One region of the Agreia sp. Leaf244 genome, then DNA from elsewhere that is predicted to be linked to it. Evidence: predicted binding sites of a transcription regulator. Region 1 holds the regulator's gene; each other region holds the start of a gene.
What was found. The regulator LexA, encoded in region 1, represses DNA repair genes until DNA is damaged. The targets are predictions, from matches to a motif close to TCGAACANNTGTTCGA.
Positions count from the first base shown of each region.

Region 2: a site for LexA is predicted at 2,072-2,087, ahead of ASF06_RS10950 (DUF222 domain-containing protein). Genes of this name have one in related genera too.
Region 3: a site for LexA is predicted at 3,004-3,019, ahead of ASF06_RS20185 (DUF6504 family protein). Genes of this name have one in related genera too.

Region 1 covers NZ_LMLX01000007.1:23,342-28,228, reverse strand. The annotation lists gene hflX (GTPase HflX) at 1-1,259, shown strand, start outside; gene lexA (transcriptional repressor LexA) at 1,370-2,050, opposite strand; gene ASF06_RS17680 (LysM peptidoglycan-binding domain-containing protein) at 2,334-2,681, shown strand; gene ASF06_RS17675 (histidinol-phosphate transaminase) at 2,738-3,811, shown strand; gene hisB (imidazoleglycerol-phosphate dehydratase HisB) at 3,874-4,482, shown strand; gene hisH (imidazole glycerol phosphate synthase subunit HisH) at 4,479-4,887, shown strand, end outside.
Region 2 covers NZ_LMLX01000003.1:194,459-199,345, reverse strand. The annotation lists gene ASF06_RS10955 (FAD binding domain-containing protein) at 1-448, opposite strand, end outside; gene ASF06_RS10950 (DUF222 domain-containing protein) at 536-1,993, opposite strand; gene ASF06_RS10945 (hypothetical protein) at 2,166-2,585, shown strand; gene ASF06_RS19855 (molybdenum cofactor biosynthesis protein MoaE) at 2,625-3,149, opposite strand; gene ASF06_RS19850 (MogA/MoaB family molybdenum cofactor biosynthesis protein) at 3,139-3,654, opposite strand; gene moaC (cyclic pyranopterin monophosphate synthase MoaC) at 3,651-4,130, opposite strand; gene ASF06_RS10925 (molybdopterin molybdotransferase MoeA) at 4,123-4,887, opposite strand, start outside.
Region 3 covers NZ_LMLX01000002.1:367,857-372,743, reverse strand. The annotation lists gene ASF06_RS06655 (DNA polymerase III subunit alpha) at 1-2,714, opposite strand, end outside; gene ASF06_RS20185 (DUF6504 family protein) at 2,711-2,977, opposite strand; gene ASF06_RS06645 (hypothetical protein) at 3,394-3,882, opposite strand.

The DNA.
Region 1 (4,887 bases):
ATGTCATTCTCATCGGCGTGTACACCCAGGGCAGCCTGACCGATGCCGAGAACTCCATGCACGAACTGGCTGCGCTGGCCGAGACCGCCGGAGCCGTCGTGCTCGAGGGTCTCCTGCAGCGCCGTCCGACACCCGACCCCAGCACCTACTTCGGCAAGGGCAAGGCGCAGGAGCTGCGCGACCTCGTACAGTCTCTCGGCGCGGACACCGTCATCGCCGACAGCGAGCTCGCTCCCAGCCAGCGTCGTGCGCTCGAAGACGTGGTCAAGGTCAAGGTGATCGACCGCACGGCCGTGATCCTCGACATCTTCAGCCAGCACGCCAAGAGCCGCGAGGGCAAGGCGCAGGTCGAACTCGCGCAGCTCGAATACCTGCTGCCGAGGCTCCGAGGCTGGGGTGACTCCATGTCGCGCCAGGCCGGTGGCCAGGTGGGAGGCGCGGGCGCCGGAATGGGATCCCGCGGACCCGGTGAGACGAAGATCGAGCTCGATCGTCGCCGCATCCACACGCGCATGTCGAGGCTGCGCAAGCAGATCGTCGAGATGAAGCCGGCGCGCGACGCGAAGCGGGCGAATCGCAAGCGCAACGCCGTGCCGTCGGTGGCGATCGCTGGTTACACCAACGCCGGAAAGTCGTCGCTGCTCAACAGGGTGACCCGCGCCGGTGTGCTGGTCGAGAACGCCCTGTTCGCCACGCTCGATTCGACGGTTCGCAAGACCACGGCGAAAGACGGTCGGCAGTACACCTTTGCTGACACGGTCGGCTTCGTGCGCAATCTGCCCCACCAGCTCGTCGAGGCCTTCCGGTCGACCCTCGAGGAGGTCGCAGACGCCGACGTCATCATCCACGTCGTCGACGGCGCGCATCCAGACCCCGCGAGCCAGCTCGCGACGGTGCGCGACGTGATCGGCGAGGTCGGGGCGCGGGGCATCCCCGAGATCGTGGCCTTCAACAAGAGCGACCTGATCTCCGACAGCGATCGCATCGTGCTGCGCGGCCTCGAGCCACGCAGCGTGTTCGTGTCCGCACGAACCGGCGAGGGCATCGCAGAGCTGCTCGAGATGGTCGAGCAGGCGCTTCCACGGCCGACCATCACGGTCGACGTTCTGCTTCCGTACGAGCGCGGCGACCTGGTCGCGCTGCTCCACGACCACAACACCGTGCTGAGCACCGACTACGAAGAAGGCGGAACCCGGGTGCGCGCGCTCGTCAACCCGGAGTACGAGCAGGCCCTCGAGGAGTTCGCGGTCGCCCACTGACCCGCAGAACCCACGAGGTCTCCCTCAGACCGAACACCGAGAGAGGGCCCCCGGCGAATGATCGCCAGGGGCCCTTTCTGTGTGAACGGGGAGTCGCGTCTGCGTCTGCCTCAGCGAACCGAGCGAAGAACCGACACGACCTTGCCGAGCACCTGTGCATGGTCGCCCACGATCGGTTCGAAGTTCGAGTTGCGGGGCAGGAGCCACGTGTGGCCGTCGCGCTGCCTGAACACCTTCACGGTCGCCTCGCCGTCGAGCATGGCCGCAACGATGTCGCCGTTCTCCGCCGTCTGCTGTGACCTGACCACGACGAAGTCTCCGTCGCAGATGGCGGCGTCGATCATGGACTCTCCCACGACCTTCAGCATAAAGAGGTCTCCGCTGCCCACGAGCTGGCGGGGGAGAGGGAACACCTCCTCGACCTGCTGCTCCGCCGTGATCGGAATACCTGCGGCGATCCGACCCACCAGAGGCACAAGGGCCGCGTCGCCCATGGGTGCCGAGGACTCGGACTGTTCGCTGGTCTCCGTGACCGAATCGGGCGTCGGGACGTCGATCAGCACCTCCATGGCGCGTGGCCTGTTCGGGTCGCGCCGAAGGTAGCCGCTCAGTTCGAGCTGGTTGAGCTGGTGCGTGACGCTCGACAGCGACGCCAGGCCGACGGCGTCTCCGATCTCCCGCATGCTCGGCGGATATCCGCGCTGACTGACGGAGCGCTGCACGACCCCGAGGATGGCCAGCTGCTTCTCCGAGAGACTCTTGCGTCGTCTCGTTCCACGTTCCGTGGTCATTTCTCCTGCTTTCCGGGCGGGTCGTTTGCGGGTGTGCCGGTCGCCGTCGACGAGCGATGTCGGTGGCTGCTGATGCACTGTCGGTGGCTGGTGATGCAATTCATATCGACAGTCGAAACTGTATCCAACTCAGGGTGCAAACAAAACACATGTTCGAGTGTGTCGCGATATTTCTCGGCTTTCGAACTTGATCTATCGAACATTCGAAGCTATATTCGGAACACAGCTTCGTATCCGGTGCTCCCGGCCGAGCACCGGATACGAATTTCTCCTGGAGGTTGCCATGACCGCTCTACCCGCTCCCACGACGAACACCGTCCACCTGCGCATCACGCGCCGTGGTCGCATCGTGCTCGCGGCGCTGGCGTCGCTTCCCCTTGTGGCCGCCCTGGTCGCCCTGGCCGTGTTCGGTGCGAACAGCGCCGTCGCCAGCGGCGCCGAGTCGTCCGCAGCCTCGCAGTCGTTCGACTACGTCACGGTGCAGGCAGGCGAGACCCTGTGGGGCATTGCAGAAGAGATGGCGCCGACGGCCGACCCGCGCGATGTCATCGCAGACATCGTGAGCCTGAACCAGCTTCCTTCCTCTGAGGTTCAGCCGGGCCAGCGTCTCGCCGTTCCCAGCAAGTACTGATCACCGTCGGCGCCGGGGCGCGTGGCACGGTGGAGTAGTCGCACTAAAATCGTCGAGTGACCTCTCTCGAAGACCTCCCGATCCGTGACGACCTCAGGGGCAAGTCCCCATACGGCGCACCTCAAAAGCACGTGCGCATCGAGCTGAACGTCAATGAGAACACGCACCCGATTCCCGAGCCGGTTGCACGAGACATCATCGAGTCCCTCGCCCGTGCGATTCTCACGATTAATCGATACCCCGATCGCGAGTTCACTCAGCTTCGCGACGGCCTCGCAGAGTATCTCGGGCACGGTCTGACCCGAGACAACATCTGGGCCGCCAACGGATCGAACGAGATCCTGCAGCAGATCATGCAGGCCTTCGGCGGGCCGGGCAGGTCGATACTGGGCTTCCCGCCCACCTACTCGATGCACTCCATCATCGCCTCGGGAACGGGTACGACGTGGATCGGTGCTGAGAGAGACGCCGACTTCGAGATCTCTCCGAGCACGGCGGTCGCGGCGATTCGCGAACACGATCCCGACATCGTGATCTTCTGCTCCCCGAACAATCCCACGGGCACCCCGCTGTCGCTCGACACCATCGAGGCCGCCTACGACGCCACAGACAAGATCGTCATCGTCGACGAGGCCTACGCCGAGTTCGCGCCCGCCGGTGCGCCATCGGCGCTCACTCTGCTGCCGGGCCGTCCGCGACTGATCGTCTCCCGAACGATGAGCAAGGCGTTCGCGTTCGCGGGTGCGCGGCTCGGCTATCTGGCCGCCGACCCCGCGATCGCGGATGCGCTGCGCCTCGTTCGGCTTCCGTATCACCTGTCGTCGCTGACGCAGGCGGCGGCGGTGGCCGCGCTGCAGCACTCCGCCGAGATGCTCGCGATGGTCGACGACATCGCGCACGAGCGCGATCGCATCGTCGAGCGACTCGCCGAGCTGGGCTACCACCCCTGGCCCACGTGGTCGAACTTCGTGCTGTTCGGGGGCGTCGAGAATCCGCCGGAGGTCTTCGAGACCCTGCTCGAGAAGGGCATCATCATCCGCGACCTGGGCATCCCCGGTCACCTGCGGGTGAGTGCGGGCACGCACGCCGAGACCACGGCCTTCCTCGACGCGATGGCCGCGCTGTCCTGACTCAGGGCTCCGCCTGTCGGCAAGAACGGCAGGTGCGGCGCCGTCGTCGGTAAACTGGAGACATGGCACACCCTTCCCGCACCGCCCGCCTGCAGCGTGCGACCAGTGAATCCAGCATCGACCTCTCGCTCGACCTCGACGGCACCGGCGAGAGTTCGATCTCGACCGGGGTGCCGTTCTTCGACCACATGCTCACGGCTTTCGCGAAGCACTCCCTCACCGACCTGACAGTGACGGCGACCGGCGATATCGCGATCGATGTGCACCACACGGTCGAAGACATTGGAATCGTTCTGGGCACGGCGATCAAGCAGGCCCTCGGCGACAAGTCGGGAATCTCGCGGTTCGGCGACGCCCTGGTGCCCCTCGACGAGGCCCTCGTGCAGGCTGTCGTCGACATCTCCGGCCGGCCGTTCCTCGTGCACACCGGGGAGCCTGCCGGCTTCGAGTTCCACCTCATCGGCGGCCACTTCACCGGATCGATGGTGAGGCACGTCTTCGAGGCGATCACATTCCACGCAGGTCTGACCGTGCACGTCACGGTGCTCGGGGGTCGTGACCCCCACCACATCGCCGAGGCCGAGTTCAAGGCATTCGCCCGCGCCTTCCGCCAGGCCAAGGCCTTCGACTCTCTCGTCTCGGGAATCCCGTCGACCAAGGGAGCCCTGTGACCCGCAAATCCGTCGTCGTCCTCGACTACGGCAGCGGCAACATCCACTCCGCGGCCAAGGCGCTCGAGAGGGCGGGAGCGGATGTGGTGCTGTCGCGCGATCGAGCGCGCGTCATGGAGGCCGACGGCCTGTTCGTTCCCGGTGTCGGAGCGTTCTCCGCGGTGATGGAGCAGCTGCGCAGCGTGCGCGGCGACGAGCTCATCGACCGGCGACTGGCCGGCGGACGCCCCGTTCTCGGAATCTGCGTGGGCATGCAGGTCATGTTCGACCGCGGGGTCGAGCGAGGTGTCGACACCGAGGGGCTGGGCGAGTGGCCCGGCGCGGTCGATCAGCTGCCCGCCGAGATCCTGCCCCACATGGGCTGGAATCTCGTCGACGCGCCGAGCGAGTCGGTGCTGTTCGAGG
Region 2 (4,887 bases), on a different contig from region 1:
CGAGTTCGCTCACCGGAACGCGCTGGTCGCTGCCGTCGGCCTTCCAGATGAGCGCCTGCGCGTCGAGCGCGCTGAACAGCGAGGTCATGGGACCGGCCGGCAGGGCCGTGCAGATATTGCCGCCGATGGTAGCGACGTTCCAGACCTTGAACGAGCCGAACAGGGCCGTGCAGCACTGGCGGAACAACGGATGCGCCTGCCACCCGTGGTCGTCGGGCAGCGTGGAGAGCTGGGTCAGTGTGGCGGTCGCAGCGACCTCGAGCCCCTCGTCTGTGACCACGAACGGTTGCCACCCGAACGTCTGCAGGTCGACGAGGGTGTGAATGCTCGGGTTGGGCTCGGCGAACAGCACGCTTCCCCCGGCGAGCGGGACGGCGCCGCCGCCGAGGCTGCTGAGGTCGGCGCGTGTTCGAGCGGGAATGACCCGGGTCACGGTGTTGAGGTCCATGTACGTCTCCTCGTACCGAAGGGTTGCTGTGGTGCTGTCCTCCAGTACACCTCACACATGTGTCGAGCGTGTAAACCGCGCCGGAGCTCATGCCCGCCTGCGTTTCGTGGCAGGGGCTGTGCCCGCGATGAGAGCAGGGCCTGTGCCCGCGATGAGAGAGGGGTTGTGCCGCGCTGCGCCGGAGAAGCGCAACAGCCGAGGCCGTTGTCGAGGATCGATTGATCGAGGAGGAGTGAGCCAGTACCTGTTCTCGTATCTTTCTTCGGCGGAGGACGCGTCTCGGTGGATCCTCCACCCGTTCGAGTGCAGAAGCAGATGGTGGTGTTTGCAGAGCAGAACGCCGTCGCGGATGTCGGTTCTGCCTCCCGTAAGCCAGTGCTCGATGTGGTGGATCTCGCAGAACAATGGCGGCTTCTCGCAGCCGGGCCACACGCATCCGCCCTGGACCGCGTTCAGCGCGATGCGTTGCGCAGGCTGAAAGAGTCGATGTTCGCGACCGAGATCGAGGGGCGAGCCGTCGACGGAGATGACGACGGGCTGGTAGCCCGTCTCGCAGACCAGCCGATCGACCGTGTTCATGGTGACGGCAATGCCGGTGCCCTCGATGAACGCGACGCCATCGCCATCGGGCCTGGTCAATTCGGAGGCGGTGACGACGATCTGAACTGCGGGGCGCTTCTTCGCGAGAACAGCGCTGTGCTCGACGGCTGCTCCGGCCCTGACGAGCGCGACAAGCACGCCGGCGGTGAGCTGCTCGGTTGTGCGCGGGTCGTCTTGCACCAGTTGCGACTGGGCCATGGCTTTCTTGTCGGCGAGACGCGGACCACCGATCCGTGGCCCGAGGAGGACGTCGAGGGCGCTCTTGAGGAACGTTCCGTCTTCTGGGGCGAAGACGGCGCTGAGGTGCACCATGCCCTCGCGGTCGCGCCAGACCTTCGCCTGTTGCCGTGTGTACTGCTCGTTCTCCCTCTCGGCCACTCCTGCGCGGTCGAGAAGGGCACGGGCCGCACGGGAATCTCGGTAGACGGTTTCGGGCAGATCTTCGGGATGAAGAAACGACAGAACCTGTTCCGCAGCGGCCGCCAGCCCTGCGGCCGCCAGCTCTGCGGCCGCCAGCTCTGCGGTCGGCTCTCCCAGGCCCGAGTGGAGCGCTTCGAATCGATCAGGCGTTATCTCGCCGGCGATCATTCGAGCACTGATTGCGGCATGCCACGGCGGCGCGACCGGCGAGTTATCAGACGCGTCGGAAGCCTCGTTCGGTCGTGAAAGGGGAACCGCCTGCATGATCGATCTGCCGAGCCCATCGAGCTTCTTCGCCTCTGACCTCGAGCATCCGGTGAGGAGAGCGATCATGTTCTGCGGATTGACGTGCCCCTCGGCCTTCGCCATGCCTGCGGGCCCGAGTTCGCGACGTGAACGCTGATGGATCTCCGCTGCTCCCAACGCAAGAACCCGATCGGTTGCATTCTTCACCTGCGAGGTGAGACGCATGAGAGTCTTCAGCTCGTCGCCGGACGCGCCCGAGAGATTCACGGAAGCGCACATGGTCGAAAGCTGAGCCTCAATGGCTCGCAAGTTATCGAATACGGCTTCCATAGAGATAGATTACCACCCGACTATAAATAGAACAAGTGTTCGATGAGTCGGATTGCGTGACGTAGCTCGTTTGGTTGGCCGACCCTGTGATCGCACCTTGGCGGCTCGATACCATGAGCGGATGATTGCTCTCCCCGCATCAGCACGAGCGTTCAGAGTGTTCCAGGCCATGTGGGTGATCGGGTTCCTCGTTGGAACGACCACTCACACGGCGGACCTGATCATCGGCGGAGTGAACGCCTACAGCGGCTTCCCTCTCGGCGTCCGGCTGTTCTGGGTGGCGCTCACGATCCTGGATCCGGCCACCGCTGTGCTGATCATCTGTCGACGACGCTCCGGCGTCGTGCTCGGAAGCGCCGTGATCATCGCCGACATCGCCGTGAACTGGACCGTCTTCGCTGTCGTCGGCGGACTCTCGTACTTCGGCGTCATCAGTCAAAGCCTGTTCGCGTTACTCATTGTCGTCACGGCTCGAACCCTGTGGAAATGGTTCGGGCAATCTTCTTCACGACGAGGCGCCGACATGAACAAGGTGGCCTGACCGCCCGTGATTGGCGCGTGCCACGTCGACAACCCTGAGTCAGCCGAGCGCGGCCACCCACTCCGTCGTGCCGTCGGTGAACCCCTGTTCCTTCCAGATCGGGACGCGCGCCTTGATCTCGTCGACCAACTCGGCACATGCGGCGAAAGCCGTGCCCCGGTGCGCCGAGGCGACGGCGCACGCGAGAGCGACGTCGGTGATCGCGAGGTCACCCACCCGATGGGCCGCGGCGATCGTCGTTCCCGGATGCGCGAGGGCGACCTCGGCGACGACCTCGCGCAGAACGGCGTCGGCAGTCGGATGCGCGGAGTACCGCAGCCAGGTGACGCCCTTGCCCTCGTCGTGGTCGCGCACCACGCCGGCGAACGTCACGACGGCACCCGCGTGATCGTTCTCGACCGCGGCCACGCACTCGTCGACCGACACGACCTCATCGGTGACGCGGGCGAACGCGACGACCGCCGGCGCGGACTCGCCGAAGTCGGCAGCCGCAGCTGCAGCAGCCACAGACGAAGCAGCCCCCACAGACGCAGACGCAGCAGCCCCCAAAGACTCAGCGCTCATGATCTCCTCCGTGCAGCTGATCGATCACATGGTCGAGCAGGTCATCCAGAACGGCCAGTCCGTCTTTCACCCCGCCGGTCGACCCCGGCAGGTTGACGACGAACGTCGTCCCCCCGGCGATGCCCGCGTGCCCTCTCGACAAGGCTGCGAGGGGCGTCGACGCGGCACCTCGCAGGCGGATCGCCTCCATGACCCCCGGCAGCTCGCGATCGAGCAGCGGGAGTGTGGCCTCGGGCGTGCGGTCGCTCGGGTTCACGCCCGTTCCGCCCGTCGTCACGACGAGATCGACACCTGACGCGACGGCATCATGGAGCGAGGCCGCGACCTCGTCGCCATCCGGAACCACCTGCACCGTAGGCTCTGCCCACCCGCGACTGCGCAGCCACTCGGCGATCACCGGGCCGGTGCGGTCGTCGTAGACGCCCGTCGCGGCTCGTGTCGATGCCACGATGACACAGGCGGTGCGCTTGCGATCGCTGCCGGACCCGCCGGCGTCGACCGTCATTCCGCGACCCAGTCGCCCGACTTGCCGCCGGACTTCGCCGTGACGTGGATATCGGTGATCACCACGTGCTTGTCGACCGCCTTGATCATGTCGTACAGGGTCAGGGCGGCCACGGAGGCCGCGGTGAGCGCCTCCATCTCGACCCCCGTCACGCCGCGCGTCTTCACGGTGGCCGTGATCACGACCCGGTCGTCGCCTGGTGCGAAGTCGATCGTGGCGCCCGACAGGGGCAGCGGATGGCACAGCGGGATGAGCGACGACGTCTGCTTGGCCGCCATGATCCCCGCGACCCGCGACACCGCAAGCGCCTCGCCCTTCGGCAGCTCGCCCGCGAGCAGGAGCTCGAGCACATCGGGGCGGGTGATGACCGTGGCGACGGCGCTCGCGCGCCTCGACGTCTCGGCCTTGTCTGTCACGTCGACCATCAGCACAGCGCCGTCGGCGCGCACGTGGGTGAGGGCGGGTTCGTCAGTCATCGATTCTCCAGACGTCGACCGGGTCGCCGACATCGGCATGGCCGAGTCCGACCGGCAGGTGAACAAGCGCGGTCGAGGCCGCGTAGGAATGAAGGAGGTGCGAGCTCGGGCCGCCCACGAGTCGCACGCGCCCGTCGGGGTCGATGGATGCGCGGCGCACCTGATGCTTGCCGGCGGGCGACTCGACGGCCTCGGCCAACGGCAGCCGCAGGGTCTCGCGTTCGGTTCGGGCGAAGCCGGCGAGGCGGCGCAGGAGGGGGCGCACGAAGATCTCGAACGACACGAGGGCGCTCACCGGGTTGCCGGGGAACGTGACCACGGGGATGCCGTCTGCATGGCCGGCCGCCTCGACGAGACCCAGGCCCTGCGGTCCGCCGGGTTGCATGGCGACGTGCGAGAACTCGACGCCGAGCGGGCCCAGGGCGTCGCGCACGACCTCTCGGGCGCCGGCGCTGACGCCCCCGACGGTGATCACGAGGTCGGCCGTGGGGGCGCCCTTCTCGATGATTCGCAGCAGGTCTGCCGCGTCGTCGGAGCGGCACGGCCAGGCGACCACGGTGCAGCCGCACTCGATGAGCGCCTGGCTCAACACGGCGCTGTTCGAGTCGTAGATCTGGCCGGGCTGAAGCGGGGTTCCGGGCTCGCGGATCTCGTGACCGGTGGCGACGAGCAGCACCCGGATGCGCCGGAGCACGTCGATCTTCGTGAGCCCGGTGGCCGCGATCACGCCGAGCTGCGCCGGCCCGAGAACGGAACC
Region 3 (4,887 bases), on a different contig from region 1:
GTGTAGAAGTCGACGATGCTCTCGTAGGGCTGGCCGGCGAGGATGCGGTCTTTTTCGGGCTGGGTGATGCCGTGCACGTCGGTTAGGGAGTATCGGATTCCTTTTGTGCCGTCGGGTGTCCGCTCGACAAGGTATTCGTCCGTGGACGCGTTCACGTCGAGCTGCAGAATTGAGACCCCCATGCGCCTCGCCTCGGCCATGAGAAGGCGACGTTCGTACATGCCGGGGTCGTGCTCGAAGACGCCGGCGAGGAACTCGACTGGGTAGTGCGTTTTCAGCCAGGCGCTCTGATAGGTGGGCAGAGCGAACGCGGCACCGTGGGCTTTGCAGAAGCCGTAGCTCGCGAACCCGGCCAGCACTTTCCAGATCCGATCGACGTCGGCGTCCATGAAGCGGCGCCGACCACGCTCGTCGACGTTCGCTCGAGTCTTCCGCCGGAAGTACTCTTCAATACCCGCGGCTTGCTTCTCCATGGCCCGGCGCAGCTCGTCCGCCTCGGCGAGCGAAACCCCCATGCAGGTGTGGAAGATCCGGAGGATGTGCTCGTGATAGAGCACGACGCCGAATGTTTCTTTGAGGAACGGTTTGAAGCTGGGGTGCAGGTAGTCGGGATCCTGGAACCCGTGTTTGGTGTCGATGAACGGGGCGACCATGTTCCCCTTCATCGGCCCGGGCCGGAACAGGGAGATGTCGGCGATGAGGTCTTCGTAGCAGTCGGGCTGCATCTTGCCGATGAGCTCGCGCTGGCCGGGGCTCTCGATCTGGAACATGCCTAGTGTGTGGGCAGTGCGGATCGCTTCGAACGTCGGTTCGTCGTCGTGCGGGATCGCGTCGAGCTTCACGATCCCTCCCGGGCTGACATAGGGCGCGTCGACCGGGAGTCCGCCGGCGGCCGCGGCGTCTGGCCCGTTGACCCTCTCTATCTCGCGCACGGCGTATGCGAGCGTCGATTGCATGCGGACGCCGAGGACGTCGAGCTTCAGAAAGCCGACGTCGTCGATGTCGTCTTTGTCGAACTGGCTCATGGCCAGGCCGATACCGCTCGGCTGGGTGGGGGTGTAACTGAGAAGGTTGCTGTCGCCGAGGATCACACCGCAGGGGTGCTGCGAGATGTGGCGAGGGAGTCGATCGAGTCGACCAACGACGTCGACGAGCAGATCCATCCGCGAATCGTTCCGGACGAGCGCGGCGATCTCTTGTAGCTCGGGTTTCTCGTCGAGGACGGCGCGGAAGTCTCGGGCTTCGAAGCGCCAAATGTTGTTCGCGACGAAATCGATCTGCTGCTCGTCGAGACCCAGCGCGAGACCAGCGTCGCGCGCTGCCCCTCGAGCGCGGTACGTGTTCTGCATCGACAGGAGTGTGACGCGGTGGTCGCCGTACCGGTCAAAAATCGCCCGGTACACGTCGTGACGGCGGGCCGATTCGATGTCGATATCAATATCGGGCAGGGTGGAGCGTTTGTTGCCGAGGAACCGTTCGAACAGGAGGTCGTGCTCGAGCGGGTCGACGTTCGAGATCCGCAACAGATACACGACCAGGCTGCCGGCACCGCTGCCGCGAGCCTGGTTGCGGATCCGCATCCGGCGCATCATCTCCGACACGTCGGAGACGGTGAGGAAGTAGCTCGAGAACCCGAACGCGATGATGTTCTTCATCTCGTCCGCTAACCGGCCATGCACCACCTCGAGGGCGGTGTCGCGGGCGTGCGGGTAGCGCTCCGGGATGGCGGCCAGACACTTCCTCCACAGAACCTCAGCGGGATCCCCGGTGATGTCGAGCGCCGTGAGCTCCGGCACCTTCGGCTTCTGCCATGCCACATCCGACACCGGATCCAGCACGCAACGTTCAGCAAGCGCATCGGTGGCCGTCAGGAGGTCTCTGCCGGCATGGCTGTCGAGCGTGGAGAACTCGATGATCTCCTTCGCGATCGCGCGCATCTTGGACTCAGGTTTCAGCCACGCCTGCCCGTTCGGTTGTGGGGTGAAGGTCCCGAGCGGTTGCAAGCGCCCCGCTGCGTCGAGTACGTCTCCGGTGAGCGCGTCATCGGGAACCGCGTAACGAACTTCGTTCGTCAGCACGGCTGGCACGAGGGCGGCGTCGGCGAGCTCGAGCATTGCGGCCGCGTGCTCGACGCTGCGGGGGTGCCCAGGCGTCGTGAAATGGCACACCACCTCCACGACGACAGCGCCCGGGAGTAGACGCTTCCATGCCTGCAGTTTCGACCACGCCGCGGACTTGTCATGGGCGGCGACGGCGCGTCCGACGTCGGAGTCGGCACCGATCATGACTGTCGCGACAGGGCGTCCGTCGGAGAAGACGAACGACGGCAGACGCCTAGCATGGATCGCGGCTGCCCTATTAGCCGTGCCCGACAGGACGCGCCGGCCTCGCTTGGGGGAGTGAGCGGCACTGATCAACCGCGACAGACCAGCCCAACCGGCCCCGTCATTGTGCCCATGAGCGAGCACCGTGACGCTCGACGGGCGGGCGTCCGTCGTCGCGTCGTCGAGCTGCAGCTCGACACCCACAATCGGGTTTACGGCTGACTCAATGCACTGCCGGATGTGCCGGACCGCCCCGTAGAGACCGTCCCGATCCGTGATTGCCGCAGACCGTGCGCCAGCCTCTGCAGCGCGCTCCACAAGCTCTGCGGGGCCACGGGTGCCATGGTGAACAGAGAACGACGACGCCACGTGAAGATGCGTGAACGTCACCGTCCCGAGACCTGGTCGAGCGCCCAACCGCCCTCGCCGTGGCAGACGTCGACCAGCAAGATCGCGCCATCTGGACTCTGCACTTCAACCCGATATACCAGGCGCTCGAGCAAACCTCCCGAAGAGCCTCGCGGTGCGCGAACTGGCCCCGCCCACCAGGCGTTGCGGTCGATCCACCGCTGGGGTTTGCGGATCACCACGAATGTCTCGCCGTCCCAGACCAGCGACGCTGGGGTGCCGTCACCGGTCGTCGCTACACTCACCAACGCCACCACACCACCGCCATTATTCGAACGTGTGTTCGAATCTAGGTCAGGACCTCCGACACCACAATCTGGAACGGCGTGTCGTCACCGTTGGGACGATTTACGTCGGAGATGTACGCGGACTTCTACGGCTGTCTCGTCGACGTCAAGCCATAGGGCCGCGACTTCCCTCGCAGCGCCGCGGAGCTCACCTAACGTGCGCGCCTGACCCATCGCTTCAATTCGGACGTCTCCTCCGACTGGTGACGGGCAATTGAGTTCAGGGATAGAGAATGTCCACCACCGGCCGTCACGGTGGGCGAAAGCCTCGTAGACCGGTGCGGTGTCGTGGTCGATAGCGGAGGGCATGAGGACCGTCCTTCAAGGACTCCGAGCGAACTCGAAGAGATCACTCTAACTCGCTCGGTTCCCTACTAGAACGGCGCGTCGTGCTTGTGGTCAACTATTTGACTTCTAACGAAAACGATGGCCTTGTTCGCAGCATCGAGGAAGAGGCCGCGTGACATACCCCCGGCGCCATTGACCAAGTTCGCGAAAGTAATGATCGAGCTGGTTCCTACAGGCACAAGGCCAGTAAGACTGCTCTCGTATGGGGGTGAAGGCGCTCGGTTGGCCAGGATCAGGGCGGCCTCGATTTCGTCTGAAGGTTCATCGGGATGAGGGTCCCTCATCGGCCAAAGGGCAACATCGAGACTCCACCGGTCGTCGTTGTACTTAGATATCCCTTCATAGGTCGCCATCGCGTGAACGGGCCCAGGCGAGCCGTTAATCGTTTGCGGGATTAGAGAGCTGGGGTAGTAGCCGAGGTCTTTCAACTGACGTACGAGGACTTTCACATGGTCGTACGACGGGGTGCCGAAGGTGAAAGTTCGGCTGAAAGACGGAGTCTTGGGCGCAGTCACAAACCCAGGGTAGATGAGCAGAGTTCACACGACCAGGAGGGCACTCAGACCATAAACGACCGTTTCTGACTGCCAGTTCCGGCCGGGGTCTCAGCAGCAACTACGATGCCTCCCAGCGGCGGTCGAACAACGACCAGCCGCGCCTCAGGAGTCGGAACGAGGCTAGGAAGGGCTCCGCGACAAGCTCAGGGCTACCCGGAGCTTTCCCTTGCCAATACCGGTCTGGGGGTCCGCGTCGCCGAAGGTAGTCCGTTGGAAGAGTGTGAACTTGATCGGTAAACGGCGGTGTTCTGTGATCGATAATTGGCGCGTCGAATTTATAACGCATCTCCCAGTCGTGGGTTCAAGCAATTCTGTACTATGAGAGCTTGTGTCGTGGAAGAGCGACGGCGGCATAAGGAAAGGTGGTGGGAGCGTGGTTCATTCACGATCCCGGCGTCGTCCTCTACTTGTGGTCCTGGTGGGCTGCCTTGCCTTGGTTCTGACGCTCCTCTCTATGCATGCTTTCGATGCACGAACGGGGACGATCCCGCAGCCGGCCGCTGCAATGTCAGCTGCCTCGTTCGATGTGAACGACACGGGTTCGGCGACGATTTCCTCAACGGAGCAACCTCCCGTCACAGTCGGCGAGCTATTGTTGTGCGCCGCCATGGGGCTTGTCTGTGCGCTTGGTGCCATCGCTTTCGCCCGACTCGCGCGGTTTTTGCGAGTGGTTCGCGGTGCAGGGCAGCGCATACGGCCGTTGCTGTTGGGTCGGCTGCCTCGACCGTGCTCGATTCGCCCTGTGGCTTTTACCCTCGATCAGCTGAGCGTTTCACGCGTCTGACCATGCCCGGAAGCGGCCTGTATGCCGCCCGTCATGTTGTTGGATCCCGTCACAGTTACTCTGCGCGTCCTCTGTGGACGTCTCTGTGTCGGCCTCTGGCTCTCGAGCCGGATGTTACGCGTGGAAGCAAACCAATTGGAAAATACAGAACACCCGTCGAGCCTTACCCGGCGTCAACT